3 regions of the Sphingomonas sp. NPDC079357 genome follow, and region 1 is predicted to be linked to each of the others. Evidence: predicted binding sites of a transcription regulator. Region 1 holds the regulator's gene; each other region holds the start of a gene.

Evidence for each region. Region 1 encodes LexA, which represses DNA repair genes until DNA is damaged. Its sites were predicted from a motif close to GTTCCNCNCTTGTTCT; they were not measured.
Region 2: a site for LexA is predicted at 4,723-4,738, ahead of ACI2JO_RS02710 (DUF3072 domain-containing protein). Genes of this name have one in related genera too.
Region 3: a site for LexA is predicted at 3,597-3,612, ahead of radA (DNA repair protein RadA). Genes of this name have one in related genera too.

The regions. Positions count from the first base shown of each region.
Region 1 is NZ_JBJDOM010000001.1:412,553-418,941, forward strand. Features, by position in the region: gene ACI2JO_RS01810 (anthranilate synthase component I family protein) at 1-176, shown strand, start outside; gene ACI2JO_RS01815 (hypothetical protein) at 210-647, opposite strand; gene ACI2JO_RS01820 (anthranilate synthase component II) at 806-1,396, shown strand; gene trpD (anthranilate phosphoribosyltransferase) at 1,393-2,388, shown strand; gene trpC (indole-3-glycerol phosphate synthase TrpC) at 2,385-3,170, shown strand; gene moaC (cyclic pyranopterin monophosphate synthase MoaC) at 3,171-3,641, shown strand; gene ACI2JO_RS01840 (molybdopterin molybdotransferase MoeA) at 3,638-4,813, shown strand; gene lexA (transcriptional repressor LexA) at 4,872-5,534, shown strand; gene ACI2JO_RS01850 (ComEC/Rec2 family competence protein) at 5,753-6,389, opposite strand, start outside.
Region 2 is NZ_JBJDOM010000001.1:579,191-585,579, reverse strand. Features, by position in the region: gene gspM (type II secretion system protein GspM) at 1-367, shown strand, start outside; gene gspN (type II secretion system protein N) at 367-1,086, shown strand; tRNA gene ACI2JO_RS02740 (tRNA-His) at 1,135-1,211, shown strand; gene ACI2JO_RS02735 (Glu/Leu/Phe/Val dehydrogenase) at 1,302-2,357, shown strand; gene ccmC (heme ABC transporter permease CcmC) at 2,563-3,288, shown strand; gene ccmD (heme exporter protein CcmD) at 3,285-3,389, shown strand; gene ccmE (cytochrome c maturation protein CcmE) at 3,386-3,826, shown strand; gene ACI2JO_RS02715 (tetratricopeptide repeat protein) at 3,826-4,458, shown strand; gene ACI2JO_RS02710 (DUF3072 domain-containing protein) at 4,469-4,687, opposite strand; gene ACI2JO_RS02705 (potassium transporter Kup) at 4,824-6,389, shown strand, end outside.
Region 3 is NZ_JBJDOM010000002.1:512,408-518,796, forward strand. Features, by position in the region: gene alaS (alanine--tRNA ligase) at 1-2,576, shown strand, start outside; gene ACI2JO_RS11420 (hypothetical protein) at 2,812-3,474, opposite strand; gene radA (DNA repair protein RadA) at 3,633-5,000, shown strand; gene ACI2JO_RS11430 (CvpA family protein) at 5,154-5,708, shown strand; gene ACI2JO_RS11435 (iron-sulfur cluster assembly scaffold protein) at 5,705-6,139, shown strand; gene ACI2JO_RS11440 (cation:proton antiporter) at 6,139-6,389, shown strand, end outside.

The DNA of each region.
Region 1 (6,389 bases):
TGCTACGCACCGCGGTGGTCAAGGACGGCACGATCCACGTCCAGTCCGGCGCGGGCATCGTCGCCGACAGCGACCCGGCCTATGAGCAGCGCGAATGCGAGGCCAAAGCCGGCGCGCTCCTCGCCGCCGCGCGGGAGGCGGTGCGGCAGGCGTCAGCGCCTGGCTTCGGTCAGTAGGGCGCCTTTTACGTCAAGATCGGCCCGAATTCCTCACCGCCCGCCGGGGATCATCGAATCGTTCTTCTCCGCCGCGCGGCGCTCGGCGGCCCAGGCGCGGTTCATCATCAGCGCGCAGCCGGTCTGTCCGCCCGACCCGACCGGCGAACACGTGTCCGGCAGCCCGCCCGCCACGCGACTCACCTGATCGGCGGTCGCGACGCGGTTGGTCCACGCCTGATTCTTCGCCGCCGGCTCCGCACTGTCACGCAGCGGCTTCGGAATGCGATATTGCTCGTCGGGGTTCAGGCGGCTGCACACCACCACTTCGTCGCCCTGCGCCACCGGGCATTTCTCTTCGCCCTCCAGCGTCACGCTGCGCACACGTTGCGGCGCGCGCCCGGTGTCTCCCGCGGACTGGACCTGCGCCACGGCCCCGGTCGGCAGCACCAGCATGGCCGCACTCAGCACGGCGATCATCGGACGGCGCATCGTTATTCTCCTCAGTCCCGCGAACGCGCAGGGCGGCGCTTTTCTCCGCTCCGCGCTTTGCCCCGCCATGACGAATCTTTGCGCGGTTGCAATATTCCTGTCGTGCCCGACGTCGCTCGGCGGTTGCGGTCGGCGGCGCATCGGCTATGGCGGACCGCATGATCCTGGTGATCGACAACTATGACAGCTTTACGTGGAACCTGGTCCATTACGTCATGGAACTGGGCGCAGAGGTTCGCGTGGTCCGCAACGATGCGCTCACCGCCGCCGAGGCATTGGCGAGCGACGCGCAGGCGATCCTGATCTCGCCCGGCCCGTGCACGCCCAACGAGGCAGGCATCAGCCTTGACCTCGTCGCCGCCTGTGCCGAGGCGCGCCGGCCCTTGTTCGGCGTCTGCCTCGGCCATCAGGCGATCGGCCAGCATTTCGGCGGCAAGGTCGTGCGCGGCGGGCTGATGCACGGCAAGACCTGCCCGGTCGAACATGACGGCACCGGCGTCTTCGCCGGGCTTCCATCGCCGTTCACCGCGACGCGCTACCATTCGCTGATCGTCACCGACGTGCCCGACGGCCTCGTCGTCAACGGCACCGCAGCGGACGCGTCAGTGATGGGGCTGCGTCATCGCGAACTGCCGATCCACGGCGTGCAATTCCACCCGGAGAGCATCGCGACCGAGCACGGCCACGAGCTGATCGCCAATTTCCTGCGACTCGCGGGCGTCAACCATGCGGGGCGGATCGCCGCGTGACGAGCGTCGCGTTGCTGCCCGACCCTTCGTCGCCGCTCGCGCGCGAGTCGGCGGCGCAGGCGTTCGCCGACATCCTCGACGCGCGCACCAGCGAGGAAGCGGTCGCCGACTTCCTGATCCGCCTTGCGGAACGCGGCGAAACCAGCATCGAGATCGCCGAGGCCGCGCGCGCGCTGCGCCAGCGGCTGATCCCGATCGCCGCCCCCGCCGATGCGATCGACGTCTGCGGCACCGGCGGCGACGGCCAGCATACGCTCAACGTCTCGACCGCGGTCAGCCTCGTCGTCGCGGCGTGCGGCGTGCCTGTCGCCAAGCACGGGAACCGCGCCGCCTCGTCAAAGGCGGGCGCGGCCGACACGCTCGAGATGCTCGGGCTCGACATGGAGCGCGCCGGGGCACAGGCCGAGGCGACGCTGCGTGACCTCGGCATCTGCTTCCTGTTCGCCGCCAATCATCACCCGGCGATGCGCCGCATCACCCCGATCCGCCGCCGGATCGGGCGGCGGACGATCTTCAACCTGATGGGACCGTTGGCCAATCCCGCGCATGTCACCCGCCAGCTGATCGGCATCGCGCGCCCCGATTACGCCCCGATCTATGCCGAGGCGCTCGCGCAGCTTGGCAGCGACGCCGCCGCGGTGGTCGCGGGCGAGGAAGGGCTCGACGAAATCTCCGGTGCCGGCCCGACGCGCGTCGTCACGGTCGGCAACGTGCCGCTACCGGCGCGGATCGTTCCCGAAGACGCCGGGGTCGCGCGCCATCCGACGATCGCAATCCGCGGCGGCGATCCGGCCTATAATGCCGCCGCGCTCCGCCGCCTGCTCACCGGTGAGCATGGCGCGTATCGCGACGCCGTGCTGCTTAACGCCGCCGCCGCGCTGGTGCTCGCCGGTCGCCAGACCGACCTGCCCGCCGCCGCGGCGCAGGCAGCGGAGGCGATCGACGCCGGGCACGCCAACACGCTCCTCGATCGCTGGATCGCCTGGTCATGACCATCCTCGCCGACATTTGCGCGACCAAGCGCAGCGAGGTCGCCGCGCGCAAGGCCACGACCTCGCTCGCCGACCTGACCGCGCGCGCCGCCGCGCAGAGCGTCCCACGTGGCTTCCGCGCCGCGCTCGACGCGACCGTCGCCGCCGGCCGCCACGCGCTGATCGCCGAAATCAAGAAGGCCAGCCCGTCCAAGGGGCTGATCCGCGCCGACTTCGACCCGCCCGCGCACGCGCGCGCTTATGCCGGAGGCGGGGCGACCTGCCTCTCCGTGCTCACCGACGCGCCCTATTTTCAAGGCCATGAGGACTATCTGATCGCGGCGCGCGCGGCCTGCGACCTCCCCGTGCTCCGCAAGGATTTCACCGTCGACCCGTGGCAGGTCGTCGAGGCGCGCAGCATCGGTGCCGACGCGATCCTGCTGATCGCCGCCGCGATCGATGACGCGTGCATGGCCGAATGCGAGGCGGCCGCGATCGAACAGGGGCTCGACGTGCTGGTCGAGGTCCACGACGCCGAGGAGATGGAACGCGCCGCGCGGCTCAAGACGCGCCTGATCGGCGTCAACAACCGCGACCTGCGCACCTTCGCGGTCGACTTTCGCCTCACCTACGATCTGATCGCGCACGCCCCCGCCGGCTGCACCTTCGTCGCCGAAAGCGGGCTGACCAGTCGCGCCGACATCGACGAACTCGCCGCGCACGACGTGCATTGCTTCCTCATCGGCGAGGCGCTGATGCGCCACGCTGATGTCGCCGCCGCCACGCGCGCAATGGTCGGCTAGGTGACGACGCTTACCCATCTCGACGCCGACGGCGCGGCGCACATGGTCGATGTCGGCGACAAGGCCGTCACCCGCCGCGAGGCGGTCGCGACCGGCACGATCACGATGTCCGACGCGGCGCTGACCGCGATTCGCGACGGCGCGGTCAAGAAAGGCGACGTCCTTGCGGTCGCCCGCGTCGCCGGCATCATGGCCGCGAAGCGCACCAGCGACCTGATCCCGCTATGCCACCCGCTCCCGATCACGCGCGTATCGCTCGATCTTGAACCGGTCACAGAGGGCATCACCGCCACCGCGACCGTCGCGACTGACGGCAAGACCGGGGTCGAGATGGAGGCGCTGACCGCCGTCTCCACCGCGCTGCTGACCGTCTACGACATGGCAAAGGCGATCGATAAGGCGATGACGATCAAACACATTCGCCTGCTCGAAAAGCGCGGCGGCCGCTCCGGCGACTGGCGCGCGCCGTGACCTTGCTTCCGGTCGCCGAGGCGCAGGCGCGCGTCCTCGCGCTTGGCCGCCCGGTCGAAACGGTGGAGGTGCCGCTCGATGAGGCGCTTGGCCGCTGGGCCACCGCCCCCGTCATTGCCCGTCGTACCCAGCCATCGAGCGATCTATCGGCCATGGACGGCTACGCTCTGCGCTTCGCCGACCTCCCCGGCCCGTTCCGCGTGATCGGCGAAAGCGCTGCGGGTTCGCCCTTTGCCAGCACGGTCGGCGCTGGCGAGGCGGTGCGCATCTTCACCGGCGCAGCGATGCCGTCTGGCGCAGACACCGTGCTCGTTCAGGAGGAAGCGGCCCGCGATGGCGAGACGCTCACGCTCGATGGCGAAGGCCCCGCGCATGTCGGCCGCAACGTCCGCCGCCGGGGTCTCGATTTCACTGAACGCGACACACTCGTCGAGCCAGGCCAGCGCCTTACCCCCGCCCGGCTCGCGGTCGCCGCGACCGGCGGAGTCGCGCGGATCGCGGTCGCGCGCCCGGTCCGCGTCGCGCTCGCCGCGACCGGCGACGAACTGGTCGAACCCGGCACCTCCGGCGACGCGCTCCCCGAATCAAACCGCCTGCTGCTGCGCGCCTTGCTCGCGGGCACCGGCGTCGAGATCGTCGACCTCGGCATCCTCCCCGACCGGCTCGACCGGCTGACCGAGGCCTTCGCCACTGTCAACGCCGATGTTCTCGTCACCACCGGCGGCGCCTCGGTCGGCGACCACGATCTTGTCCGCCCGGCGCTGCTCGCGGCGGGCACGACGCTCGATTTCTGGCGAATTGCGCTGCGCCCGGGCAAGCCGATGCTCGCCGGGCGACGCAGCGACATGGCGGTGGTCGGGCTGCCCGGCAATCCGGTGTCGGCGTTCGTCACCGCCTTGCTGTTCGTCCGCCCGCTCGTCGCGCATCTCAGCGGCGCGAAGGACCCATTCCCATCGGTTTCCCGCGCCTTGCTCGGCGAGGACCTCCCCGCCAACAACGAGCGGACCGATTATCTGCGCGCCGAATTGCGCGACGGTCGCGCCTATGCCTCGACCATCCAGGACAGCTCGATGCTGCGCACGCTGGCGCGCTCGACCTGCCTGATCGTGCGCGATCCACACGCCCCCGCGGCCCGCGCCGGCGACTCGGCGGAAATCCTGATGATCGCTTGACGGACAGCGCTATGTTCCATAAAGGTTCGCAATCCGTTCACTAGGAAGGCGCCCGGACATGCTGACGCGCAAGCAGCACGAGCTGATCTGCTTCATCGAGGACCGCCTCGCCGACACGGGCGTCTCGCCCTCGTTCGAGGAGATGAAGGACGCGCTGGAGCTGAAGAGCAAGTCGGGAGTCCACCGCCTCATCAGCGCGCTCGAGGAGCGCGGCTATCTGCGCCGCCTCCCTAACCGCGCCCGCGCGCTCGAGGTCATCAAGGCGCCCGAGCGTGGCCCGGAGGCGAAGCGCCCCGCGCCGCCCTCGGTCAAGCGCACCATGCCCGAACCCGCCAACGACGTGGTCGAGATCCCGCTCCACGGCCGGATCGCCGCCGGTGTGCCGATCGAGGCGTTCGAGGGGTCAACGATGCTCCCGGTGCCCGCGGCGCTGCTCGGGGCGGGCGAGCATTTTGCGCTCGAGGTGGCGGGCGACTCGATGGTCGAGGCCGGCATCTTTGACGGCGACTATGCGCTGATCCGCCGTCAGGAAGTCGCGCGCGACGGCGAGATCGTGGTGGCGCTGATCGAGGACAGCGAGGCGACGCTCAAATACTTCCGTCACGAAGGCGCGATGATCCGTCTAGACCCCGCCAATCGCGCCTACGACCCGCAACGCTACGCCCCCGCGCAGGTCCGCGTACAGGGCAAGCTCGCCGGCCTGCTCCGCCGCTACTCGTAAAGCGCGCCACTGCCACCCAAATGTCGCCCCGGACTTGATCCGGGGCCCCGCTCCTTCGTGCTCCTGAATTAGCGCGCATAGGCGCAACCTTCGCAAACATCGAAGTGCCCGCGCGTCCTTCGCGCCGCCCTTACCTGCCACCCCGGCGAACGCCAGGGCCAAGTTGGGCGAATATTTGCAATGATATACGACGGCCCGCCAACTGCACCCTGGCCCGCTCAACGATCACACTGCCATCCGCCAGCGCTCGGTGCCGCAAGCGACCATCGTTTCTGGTCCGACCGCTCAACAGGCAACATCGACAACCACCCTGCCAACATCGGCAACGCTTTTGCCGCTTGCCGTGCTTCATGCTCACCACCGACGAGCCACGGATGCGCATCCCCCACCGCCCGCACCGTCGCGACCCGCCCGGTCGCAAACGTCACTCGCACCCCGCCGGTTCTCACCAGCGTCGCCCGGTCGAGCGTCAACCACCTGCCCCGACAGCCACGCGGCAGCCGCCGCTCGCTGACCACCACATCCGCGCGTCGACACAGTGGTATCAGCGCGTTAGCCGGCAACAGATACTGGCTGCGCGTCGCCAGCACCCGCCAGACGCGCCCTTTCACGTGTCGAACCATCCAGCACAGATCGCGATTGCACCGCGCCGCTCGCGCCCCGCTCAGCAACTCTGGTTCGCCGTCCAGTCCACCTGCCTCGGCGAGCAGATCGCGAACATAATCCCCTGTACGATCACGCAAAATCGCCACACCGCCATCGTCGCCGCGCAGCGCCAGATGCCGCCCGTCGCCGGTGACGATCAGGTCCGGCACCGGCGTGGCAATCGTCCACGCCGCCCCGATGACGACGGGC
Region 2 (6,389 bases), 170 kb from region 1:
CCGGCCCGTGCGTGACGGCCTGTCGTCGTCGCGCGAGCGCTATACTGATGCGGTGATCCGGCTCGGCACCGCGCAGGCTGGCTTGCGGCAGGTCAAGGCGTTGCAGCGTCGTGCGATCCCGCTGTCGGCGCCGCTCGCCGATATCGTCCGCGCGCGCGCCGATGCTGCGGGGTTCACGCTGGCCAGTCTCGACGTCGAGGCGCCGGACCGTGTTCACACCGCGATCGCCACCGCGCGCGCCGGCGCATTGATGCAATGGATCAGTGGGCTGGAAGCAGAAGGGATTTTGGTCGATTCGCTCAGCGTCTCCGGCAATGGCGCGGGCAGCGTCACCGCGACGATGACGCTACGGTCGCGGGGGGCTTGATGCGTATTCCGCTTGCCACCGGCCGCCGCACGCTGTTCCTCGCGCTGTTCGCGGCGGCGATGGTCGTCTTTCTTCCGCTGCGGCTGGCACTCGGCTGGAGCGGGCTCGACGGTCAGGGCTTTGCGGCGCGCGAGGTGACTGGCAGCCTGTGGTCGGGGCGGTTGGTCGAGGCGCGGTTCGGCGATATCGCACTGGGTGATCTCGACGCGGGGCTGTCACCGGTCGCGCTGCTGATCGGGCGCGCACGGATCGCATTGGCGAGCGACTCGAGCGATCCTGCGCAACGGCTGGCGGGCGTGGTCGAGATCGGACGCAACCGTGCGGCGGTGGTCGATGCCACCGGGCCGCTTTCGCCCGGCAACGCCTTTGCCCCGCTTCCCGTCTCCGCCCTCAATCTCGACGGCGTGACGGTGCGCTTCGTCGATGGGACGTGTCAGGTTGCGGAAGGTCGCGTTCGCGCGACGCTCGCCGGCGCGTTTCTCGGCCAGCCGCTGCCTGGCGCGCTGAGCGGCAGCGCGCGCTGCGATGCGGGTGCGCTGCTTCTTCCGCTCACCAGTGGTGCGGGGGAGGGTGTCAACCTGCGGCTCTGGCCCGACGGGCGATATCGCGCTGACCTGACGCTGATTCCCACCGATCCGACGATCGCGGCGCGGCTGGACGGCGCAGGCTTTGCGGTCAACGGCGCGGCGCGTACCCTGTCGGTCGACGGTCGCTTCTGAACCGCTTGACGAACGGCCTGCGGTGCCGCTAGGGGCACGGCCTTCGCGGCGATCGTAGCTCAGTTGGTTAGAGCATCGGTTTGTGGTACCGAGGGTCGCGGGTTCAAGTCCCGTCGATCGCCCCATCCCTCCATTTCTGTTTCTTGCTGGCGTTTTTCGCTCGACAAGATTATTGCGTCCGACGGTAATTTAACGTCGTGCGCACTGGAGAGACGATGACCTCGGTCTGGGACTATTCCGATTTCGACAGCCATGAGGGGCTGCACCTGTTCACCGACCCGACGTCGGGGCTGAAGGCGGTGATTGCCGTCCATTCGACCACGCTCGGACCGGCGGCGGGCGGTGTGCGCTTCTGGCATTATGCCGATGATTCCCGGGCGATTACCGATGCGCTGCGTCTCTCCCGCGGCATGAGCTACAAGAATGCGATGGCCGGGCTCGATCTGGGCGGCGGCAAGGGTGTCGTGCTGGCCGACCGGCCGGGCGCGACGATCAGCGACGCGCAACTGGTGGCGTTCGGCCGCGCGGTCGAGTCGCTCGGCGGCCGCTATGTCACCGCCGAGGACGTCGGCATGTCCGAAGCGCGCATGAAGGTGATCGCGGGCGAGACGCGCTACGTCTCCGGCCTGCCGGTCGCGCAGGGCGCGGCGGGCGGCGATCCCGGCCCGTACACCGCGCACGGCGTCTACCTCGGTGTGCGTGCCGCGGCGAAGCGCGGGCTCGGCAGCGACGACATGAAGGGCGTGCGCGTTGCGATCCAGGGCCTCGGCTCGGTCGGCGGCGGGCTCGCCCGGCTGCTGGCGAAGGACGGCGCGGTGCTGACGCTCGCCGATGTCGATCAGGCCCGTGCCGAGCGGATGGCGGCGGAGCTGGGCGCGACCAATGTCGCGCCGGACGCGATCCTGTCGGCGGATGTCGATATCGTCAGCCCCAATGCGCTGGGTGCGATCCTCACCGAGCGCTCGATCCCGACGCTCAAGGCGAAGATCGTCGCGGGCGGCGCGAACAACCAGCTCGAAACGCGCGCTGACGGGCAGCGGCTGCACGATGCCGGGATCGTCTACGCGCCCGATTACGTCATCAACGCCGGCGGCATCATCAACGTCGGGCTCGAATATCTCGGACACGGCGATGAGGCCGAGGTGATGGCGCGGATCGCGCAGATCCCCGGCCGGCTCGATCAGGTCTGGGACGAGGCCGCAGCTTCGGGCGATCCGACCGCAGAAGTCGCCGACCGAATTGCGCGTCGCCTGATCGGCAGGGCGGCGTAACCGCGGCTTTTGACACGCCGTCGCCGCGTTCGGCGGCCGCGGTGCGCGACACGAAGCAGACATGAACCCCTGTCTCCGCAGGGGCCCATGTCTGTCGCGTCCCTCGATACGCCTGCCGCGCGGGACCCAGCCATTGTGTCCCTACGCCCACGATCCAGACAACGCTGGGGGTGACGACCGCCCCCGGTTCGCCTATCCCGGCCGCGTGCCTGCGCTCCATGCCTTTGCCAATCCGGCCCGTTTCCTGAAGATCGCGCGTCCGCTCACCCCCATTCTGTTGTGGCTGGGGGTGGCGTTGATCGCGATCGGCTGCTGGGCGGGGTTGACGCAGACCCCGGCGGATTACCTGCAGGGCGAGACCGTCCGCATCCTCTACATCCACGTCCCCGCCGCCTGGCTCGGCATGGGCGGGTGGAGCAGCATCGCCATTTCGAGCATCGTCTTCCTCGTCTGGCGGCATCCGCTGGCGATGATCGCGGCGCGCGCGATCGCCGCACCGGGCGCGATCTTCGCCGCGCTCTGCCTCGTCACCGGCGCGATCTGGGGTCGGCCGACCTGGGGAACGTGGTGGCAATGGGATGGGCGGCTGACCTCGATGCTGCTGTTGTTCTTCGTCTATCTCGGTTTCATCGCGCTGGCGCAGGCCGATCGTGAACGCGACGGCGACGGCCGCATTCCCGCGCTCTACGGCATCGCCGGCACCGTGCTGCTCCCCATCATCCGCTACTCGGTGGTGTGGTGGAACACGCTGCATCAGGGGCCGAGCATCGGGCTGACCGGTTCGAGCATCGACCGCAGCTTGCTCTGGCCGCTGCCGATCATGCTGGCGGGCTTCTCCTTTTTCTTCGGCGCTGTTGTGCTGATGCGGATGCGCACGATGCTGGCGCGCGAGAAGGCCGAGGCGCGCTTGCGCCGCCGGGCGCGCGCATGAACCCGTGGCCGTTCGTCACCGGCGCCTATGCGCTCACCCTGCTCGCCGCAGCGGCGCTCGCGTGGTGGAGCTGGCGCCAGATGCAGGACGCCGAGAAGTGACTCGCAAGAACCAGCGATTGATACTTGTGCTGCTCGGGCTGGGCGCGATCGCCGCGGCGGCGTTACTGGCGCTGTCGGGGCTGCGCGATCAGGCGGCGTTCTTCTACGCGCCCGCCGACGTGGCGGGCAATCTGCCGCCCCCCGACAAGGCGGTGCGGCTGGGCGGGATGGTCGAGCGCGGCTCGATCAGGCGGGCCGCCGATGGCGTGTCGATCGACTTTGTCGTCACCGATGGCAAGGCGACCACGCCGGTGCGGTTCAGCGGGATCGCGCCCGACCTGTTCCGGGAAGGCTCGGGCGTGGTGGCGGAGGGTCATTTCCGCCCCGACGCCTCGTTCGTCGCCACCAACCTGCTCGCCAAGCATGACGAGAAATACATGCCGCCGCAGATGGCCGGCAAGATGCACGAAACCCGCACGCTTGAGGAAAAGCGCTGATGGGCTTCGTCGCGCTTCTGGTTCTGGCGGCGGCGGCCTTCGCGGCGATGGCATGGTGGCTGCGCGTCGACCGGCTGTTGTGGTCGATGATCGGCGCGGCGCTGTGCCTCGGCGGGGTCGGCTATGCGTGGCAGGGGCGGCCGATGCTCGGCGCGGCGGCGCCGCAACGCACGACCACGACTCCGCCAGTCGACATCGAAGAGACCCAGTTGCGCGACAGTATGTTCGGCCGCTTCAATGCCGATACCGCCTATATCGTCGCTGCCGACGCAATGACGCGCAGCGGCAATGACGATGCGGCGGCGCGGGTCGTTCTGGGCGGCCTGTCCAAATTGCCGCAGAGCTTCATTCTCTGGACCTGGGCGGGCGTGACGCTTGCCGCCGAAGCAGGGCACCGCGTGTCACCGCCCGCGCTGATCGCGTTCCGGCAGGCGGCGCGACTTGCCCCGGAGCACCCGGCACCGCCTTATTACCTCGGCTTTGCGTATCTGGAGGCCGGCGATATCGCCAAAACACGCGCCCTGTGGGCACGTGCCGTCCAGCTTTCGCCGGACGGCACCCCCTACCGTATCGAAATAGCGCGCCGGCTCGCGCTGCTCGACCGGCTGATCGCGGCCAACGACGCGCGCTGACCGCCACGGACTATTTGCCGCGTCCGGTCTTTTCCTGCAGCGCGTCGATCCGCTTCGACGCATCGCCCTTCGTCAGCGATTCGTCGAACGGCTCGTCAGCCTCTTCACTCAGCGTTTTCAGGTAACTGGCCTGCGCGCCGGTCATCGGCTCGTCGCCGGTGGTCCAGTCGTCAGGATCCTTCTCCGCATTGGAGAAGGGCTCGCTCTTCGGGTTTTGGGTATCGCTCATGGTCGCATGGTCCTTTCGCTGAACAGAACATTTATGTTCGCCACCTGTTCCGCGTTGCGGGCGCATCGGGCGCGTGCTAGTCGCGCCCCATTATGGCCACGAGCACGCACGTCCTTTCGATAGCGGTGGCCAGCGCGTGAGCGTCAGCACCGTCGATCCCGCCGTCCGCGCTCAGGCGACGGCTGCGCATCATCAGCACAGCGGCAGCCTCGCCAGGCTCGCGCTTGGCGCGATCGGTGTCGTCTATGGCGACATCGGCACCAGCCCGCTTTACGCGATGAAGGAGGTGTTCGTCGGGCACCACCCGCTGGCGGTCGACCCGCTGCACGTTTTCGGCGTCATCAGCCTTGTCTTCTGGTCGCTGATGCTGATCGTCACGCTCAAATACGTCCTCATCGTGCTGCGCGCCGATAACAATGGCGAGGGCGGCAGCCTCGCGCTGCTCGCGCTGATCCAGCGGCGGTCGGGCGCGGGGAAGAAATGGGGATCGAGCCTCGTTATCCTCGGCGTGCTCGCCACCGCCTTGTTCTTCGGCGATTGCATGATCACGCCGGCAATTTCGGTCCTGTCCGCGGTCGAGGGGCTGGCGACGGTCGAGCAGGGCTTCGACTCGTTCGTGCTGCCGATCGCGGTGACCATTCTGATCGCGCTGTTCTACATGCAATCGATCGGCACCGAGAAGGTCGGACGGCTGTTCGGCCCGATCATGGCGGTCTATTTCGTCGTTCTGGCGGTGATGGGCGTCTCGCACATCATCCAGCGGCCTGACATCCTGTTCGCGCTCAACCCGCTTTACGCCGTTCGCTTCGCGATGAACGATGGCGGGCTGGCGTTTCTCGCGCTCGGCTCGGTCGTGCTCGCGGTGACGGGTGCGGAGGCGCTCTACGCCGACATGGGCCATTTCGGTCGTCGTCCGATCGAGCTGGCGTGGCTCGCGTTCGTGCTGCCGGCGCTGATGCTCAACTATCTGGGGCAGGGGGCGCTTCTGCTGCAAACGCCGTCGGCCGCCGAAAATCCCTTCTTCCTTATGGCGCCCGAGAATTGGCGGCTCCCGCTCGTCATCCTAGCGACGATGGCGACGGTGATTGCCAGCCAGGCAGTCATCACCGGGGCTTATTCGGTCGTCCAGCAAGCGGTGCAGCTCGGCTTAATGCCACGCATCCGCATCACCCACACCAGCGCGTCGGAGGCGGGGCAGATCTACATCCCGGCGGCCAATTGGGCATTGATGGTGATGGTGCTGCTGCTCGTCTTCGGCTTTGGCGAGTCGTCGAACCTCGCTGCCGCCTATGGCATCGCAGTGACGGGGACGATGTTCATCTCGACCTGCATGATCGGCGTGCTGATTCGCCGCGTGTGGCACTGGCCGCTCTGGGCGACAGCACTGTTCGAGATTGTCTTCCTGTCGATCGACGGCCTGTATTTCGCGTCGAACCTTACCAAGGTGCCCGACGGCGGCTGGTTCCCGCTGCTGGTCGCGGTAATCGTCTTCGTGCTGCTCACCACCTGGTCGCAGGGGCGCAAGCTGATGATCGAGCGGATGCGCGAGGCAGCAATGCCGATAAAGATCTTCATCGATTCGGCGGCGACTTCGGCCACGCGCGTTTCCGGCACCGCGGTGTTCATGACCTCGACGCCCGAGGGCGTGCCGCATGCATTGCTCCACAATCTCAAGCACAACCGGGTCCTGCACGAACGGGTG
Region 3 (6,389 bases), on a different contig from region 1:
CGCAGAACGATCCGACGCTGATGTTCGTCAACGCCGGTATGGTGCCGTTCAAGAACGTCTTCACCGGGCTGGAGACGCGGCCGTACCGCACCGCGACCTCGTCGCAGAAATGTGTCCGGGCCGGCGGCAAGCACAACGATCTCGACAATGTCGGGTACACCGCGCGTCACCACACCTTCTTCGAGATGCTGGGCAATTTCAGCTTCGGCGATTACTTCAAGGAACAGGCGATCACCCACGCCTGGACGTTGCTGACCAAGGAATGGGGGCTGCCGGCCGACAAGCTGACCGCGACCGTCTTCCACACCGACGATCAAGCGTTCGAGCTGTGGAGGAAGATCGCCGGGCTTCCCGAGCACCGCATCATCCGCATCGCGACGAAGGACAATTTCTGGGCGATGGGCTCTGACGGGCCGTGCGGTCCGTGCTCGGAGATCTTCTACGATCACGGCGAGCATATCCCCGGTGGCCCGCCGGGCAGCCCCGACGAGGACGGCGACCGCTTCGTCGAGATCTGGAACCTCGTGTTTATGCAGCATGTGCAGGAGGCCGATGCGATCGTCGGCGATCTGCCGCGCCCTTCGATCGACACCGGCATGGGGCTGGAGCGTGTCGCGGCGGTGTTGCAGGGCGTCACCGACAATTACGACACCGACACGTTCAAGGCGCTGATCGCCGCCTCCGGTGCGCTGACGCACACCGCGACCACCGGCGACAATCAGGCGAGCCACCGCGTGATCGCCGATCACCTGCGCTGCGCCGGCTTCCTCGTCGCCGACGGCGTGCTGCCCGCCAACGAGGGGCGCGGCTATGTCCTGCGCCGGATCATGCGCCGCGCGATGCGCCACGCGCATCTGCTCGGCGCCAAGGAGCCGCTCATGCACCGGCTGGTCCCCGCGCTCGTCGCTGAGATGGGCGTCGCCTATCCGGAGCTGATCCGTGCACAGCCGCTGATCGAGGCGACGCTGCGACAGGAGGAAACGCGCTTCCGCCAGACGCTCGACAAGGGCCTGCGCCTGCTCGACGACGCCACGACGGGGATGAAGCCCGGCGACACGCTGTCTGGCGACACCGCCTTCCGTCTCTACGACACCTATGGCTTCCCCTACGACCTGACCGAGGACGCGCTGCGCGCGCAGGACTTCAAGGTCGATCGGGCCGGCTTCGACGCCGCGATGGCCGAGCAGAAGCGCGCCGCCCGCGCCGCGTGGAAAGGCTCGGGCGCGAAGGCGTCGGACGATCTGTGGTTCGATCTGGTCGAGGAAGTCGGCGCGACCGAGTTCACCGGCTATACCAGCGACGTCGGCGAAGGCGTGGTGCTAGCGCTGGCCAAGGATGGCACCCGCGTCGACCATGTCGGCGTGGGCGACACCGTCGACGTGATCGTCAATCAGACGCCGTTCTACGGCGAGAGCGGCGGGCAAGTCGGCGATGCCGGGATCATCAGCAGTGACAATGGGTTGCGCGCCGATGTTGCCGAAACCTCGAAGCAGCTTGGCAAATTGTTCGTCCACCACGCGACGATCGCCGCGGGCGAGCTGAAGGTCGGCGATACCGTCAAGCTGGCGATTGACGTCGCCCGCCGCGCGGCGATCCGCGCCAATCATTCGGCTACCCACCTGTTGCACGAGGCGCTGCGCCAGAAGATCGGCACGCATGTCGCGCAAAAGGGCTCGCTGGTCGCGCCCGAGCGGCTACGCTTCGACGTGTCGCATAACAGCGCGATGACTGCCGACGAACTCGCCGAGGCCGAGCGCGCGGTCAACGCGCAAATCCGCCGCAACGGCAGTGTCGATACGCGGCTGATGACTCCCGACGAAGCGATCGCCGAGGGCGCAATGGCGCTGTTCGGCGAGAAGTATGGCGACGAGGTTCGGGTCGTCTCGATGGGCAGTGAAGACGACGGGAAGACCTATTCGATCGAATTGTGCGGCGGCACCCATGTCCGTGCGCTCGGCGACATCGGTGTGTTCAAGATCGTTGGCGAGAGTGCGGTCTCATCGGGCGTGCGCCGGGTCGAGGCACTGACCGGCGAGGCGGCGCGGCAATGGCTCAACGCGCGCGACGAAAAGCTGCGCGAGGCGGCGGCGACGCTCAAGGCGTCACCCGACGAAGTCCCCGCGCGCGTCGCGGCGCTGGTCGAGGATCGCCGCCGGCTCGAGCGGGAGTTGGCCGAGGCGAAGAAGGCGCTGGCGCTCGGCGGCGGCACCGGCGGCGCTGCGGCCGGGCCCGAGGCGGTCGGCGGCGTCGGCTTCGTCGGCCAGGTGCTGGACGGCTTCGAGGCAAAGGGGCTGCGCGGCGCGGTCGACGATGCCAAGGCGCGCGTCGGCTCGGGGGTCGCTGCGCTGGTTGCGGTCAACGACGGTCGCGCCTCGGTGGCGGTCGGCGTCACCGCCGATCTTGCCGGCGAGATCAGCGCGGTCGACCTGTTGCGACAGGCGGTGGCGGTTCTCGGCGGACAGGGCGGTGGCGGTCGCCCGGACATGGCGCAGGGCGGTGGTCCCGACGGCGACAAGGCCGCCGACGCCATTGCCGCGATCCGCTCAGCGCTGGAAAGCCGCACCGTCAACGCTTGAGGCGACGTCGCCGCGGACGTGATCCGGAGCCTCGCTTAACCGTCATTGCAAGCCTAGCGAAGTAACGACGGTAGGCTGAGGTGACCGTCACCCGGAAGCCGCTATCTCCGGCTTGACCCGGCATGCCGGACCTTTTTTCTACCGGGCGAAAAAAACAAAACGCCGTCCGTGCCTGACCGCACGGACGGCGTTTCGCCGGGAACGTGGCGGAGCCGAAACCCCGCCACCTCCTAACTCAGCGCGGCTTGCGCTTCGACTTTGCCGGCGCCGCGGTCTCGGTCGTCGCTGCTGCCGCAGTATCGGTCGTCGCTGCCGACGTATCCGCCGTCGCGCCTGCACCGGCGGCCGGCGCCGCTGCCGACATCGCCGCCTTGAGCTGCGCCGCCGTCATTCCGAGCAGAATGCCCTGCGGTCCCGGGCCGAAGCCGGTAACCGGCAGCACCGCGTCACCGTCGGCGGTGGTCAGCGTCACGCCACTGGCGTCGACGGACTTGATCGTCCCCAACTGCGTGCCGCCGGTGCCATAGACGGTGGCACCCGGAACGAGCTTCGACTTGAACTCGGCGGACGCCTGCGCCTGCTGCTGACCGGCGGCGGCCTCAAGCTGTGCCTTCGTCATTGCGAGCACCGGGCCTTGTGCGCCCTTGCCCAGCGAGGTCAGCGGGATCGCCGCCTTCACGGTGCCGGTATTTACGACGGCATTGCTGCCGTCGGTCGATTCGACGGTCCCGACGACACCGCCGGAGGTGTCATAAACGGTCGCGCCCGTCGTGACGGCTGCACCAGCGGCCGGCGCGGTCTGCGCACCCGCTGGTGCCTGGGCCGGGGCCGCTTGCGCAAGCGCGGCGCCCGGGATGAGCGCGGCAGTGGCAAGGGCGATAACGGCGAAATGCTTCACGAGGAACTCCTTTACTCGTTGGCAAAATCTTGGTCGAGAGCAAACGGTTGTTCCCGAACAGGGTTCCGAATCTGTAACAACCCGCCTGTCGCTGCGATGAACGTCTTGTTCATCTGACGCGTGTTCCCTGATCGTTCCTGATGCGCTAGGTGCAAACAATGGCGAAGGTTCAGAAGAGATTTGTTTGTCAATCGTGCGGCTCGGTCAGTCATCGCTGGCAAGGGCAATGTGCCGATTGTTCGGAATGGAACACGCTGGTCGAGGAAGCGCCGCTCAATGCCACGCCCTTCCAGGCGAAGCACAATCTGCAGGGCGGTGGACGCATGATCGCGATGACCGCGCTCGATGCGGCGTCCGAGCTGCCGGCGCGCCTGCCATTCGGTATCGCCGAGTTCGATCGCGCCTTAGGTGGTGGGCTGGTAACCGGGTCGGCGACGTTGATCGGGGGCGATCCCGGGATCGGCAAGTCGACCTTGCTGCTTCAGGCCGCCGCCGCTCTGGCGCGTGCGGGGCATGACGTCGCCTATGTTTCCGGCGAAGAGGCGGCCGATCAGGTGCGGCTGCGCGCGCAACGGCTGGGGCTTGGCGACGCGCCGGTGCGGCTTGCGGCGGCAACATCCACGCGCGATATCCTGACGACCCTGGGGCATGGTACGCCGCCGCGCCTGTTGGTGATCGACTCGATCCAGACCATGCACTCGGATCTGATCGAAGGCGCGCCGGGCACCGTCAGCCAGGTGCGCGCCACCGCGCAGGAATTGATCCGCTTTGCGAAGGAACGCGGTACCGCGGTCGTGCTGGTCGGGCACGTGACCAAGGACGGGACAATCGCCGGACCGCGCGTGCTCGAACATATGGTCGATACGGTGCTGAGCTTCGAGGGTGAGCGCAGCCATCAGTATCGGATATTGCGCAGCCTCAAGAATCGTTTCGGCGGCACGGATGAGATCGGCGTCTTTGCGATGGCCGGGGACGGTTTGGTCGAGGTAACAAATCCGTCCGCGCTGTTCCTCACCCAGCGCGATGAGGGAGTGACCGGCACGACAGTCTTTCCGGCGCTGGAAGGGACGCGGCCCGTGCTGGTCGAGATCCAGGCCTTGGTCGTGCGGGTGGCAAGCGGCGCGACGCCACGGCGATCGGTGGTGGGCTGGGACTCGGCGCGCCTGGCAATGATCCTGGCGGTGCTTGAGGCGCGGTGCGGGCTCAGCTTCTCGACCTGTGAAGTCTATCTCAACGTCGCTGGCGGCTATCGCATTCAGGACCCTGCGGCCGACCTCGCGGTGGCCGCCGCACTGGTATCCGGGCTCAGCGAACGCCCGGTCCCCGCCGACGCGGTTGCCTTTGGCGAGATTGCGCTCTCGGGCGAGTTGCGTCCGGTGGCGCACGCGCCGTTGCGGCTGAAGGAGGCGGCGAAGCTGGGGTTCGAACGTGCGTTGCTTCCCGCCGCGGTCGAGCGGAGTGAAATGCGCCAGTCTTCGTTCCGCACCCTGGGCCATTTTGTGGATCACCTGCTCGGTCGCGGATGAACGCCGCTGTCCTACAGCGTCCAACAACGGCTAGGCTGGCGGTCCGGCGCGACATGCGCACTCGTGCGTGAACGTCGCGCAGGTGCCGTTCGGCACCACCTTCGCCAACATCCGGCCCTAGCCGATCGCGGGATCGCGCCATAAGGAGGGGGCATGAACCTGGAGCCGCTCGACATCGCCGTTCTCGTGCTCGTCGCGCTGACCGCGCTCGGCGGCGCGCGGCGTGGCTTCGTCGGTGAGGTGCTGGCGCTATTCGCCTGGGTGGCCATGATCTTTGCGCTGAAGATCTTCCATCTCCCGCTGTCGAAGGCGCTCGCCGGCTCGATCGCCAGCGTATCGGGTGCGGCGGTGCTGGCGTTCGTGCTGCTGACCGGCGGAACGTATCTGGTCAGCCGCTTGATCATCAACGCGATTTCAGCGCGAACCCGTACATCGGTGCTGGGGCCGATTGATCGCGCGCTCGGCTTCGGTTTCGGCGCGCTCAAGGGCCTGATCCTCGCCAGCCTCGCCTTTCTTTTCCTCGTTTTGATGCTCGACCTCACCGGAGGCGGGCCGACGCGGCGACCGGTATGGGTAAGGAACGCGCGCACCTTCCCGTTGTTGGTGGCGACAAGCGGCGCAATCGCTGATTTCGTGGATCGCCGGCGCAAGGGACAGCCGGTGTTCGCGCCGCGCGCAGCCTCCCGCTCGAACGACGGACAATCATGAGCCTCAACCTTTACACGCCCGATATCAGCGCTTTGGCGATCGGCAATCCGTATCCCGAGCGTCTTGTTGATGCGCATGGCTCGGCCGAACGCCGCTCGCCGATCTGCGGTAGCCGCGTCACGATAGACGTTTGCTTGGGAGAGGACGGGCGTGTGGTCGCTCTGGGTACGCAGGTGCGTGCCTGCTTGCTCGGACAAGCTTCCTCTACGCTGCTGGCTCGCCACGCCATCGGCCGCTCGGCCGACGAGTTGGCGGCTGCGCGCGACTCGCTGACGCAATGGCTGGCTGGTGAGGGGGAGGTGCCGGCATGGCCGGGCCTCGACATCTTCACACCGGGGCTGAAGCTCACCGCGCGACATCCCTCTATCCGGCTCGCCTTCGAGGCCGCGGCCGACGCCGCCAGACAGGCGCTTGCCCTGAGGAACGGCTGATGGAACACGCCGACCTCTCGATGATACGCGACGGCACGATCCTTTTGGGCGCGGGCTTGCTGTTCGTGCTGCTGTTCCGGCGGCTTGGACTCGGCGCCACTCTGGGCTTTCTTGTCGCCGGCGCGGTGGTCGGCCCGCATCTGCTGGGGCTGGTCGGTGACGCCGAGGCGAAGCTCGGGTTCGCAGAACTCGGCATCACCTTGCTTCTGTTCATCGTCGGTCTCGAACTGAGCCCGCAGCGATTGTGGCG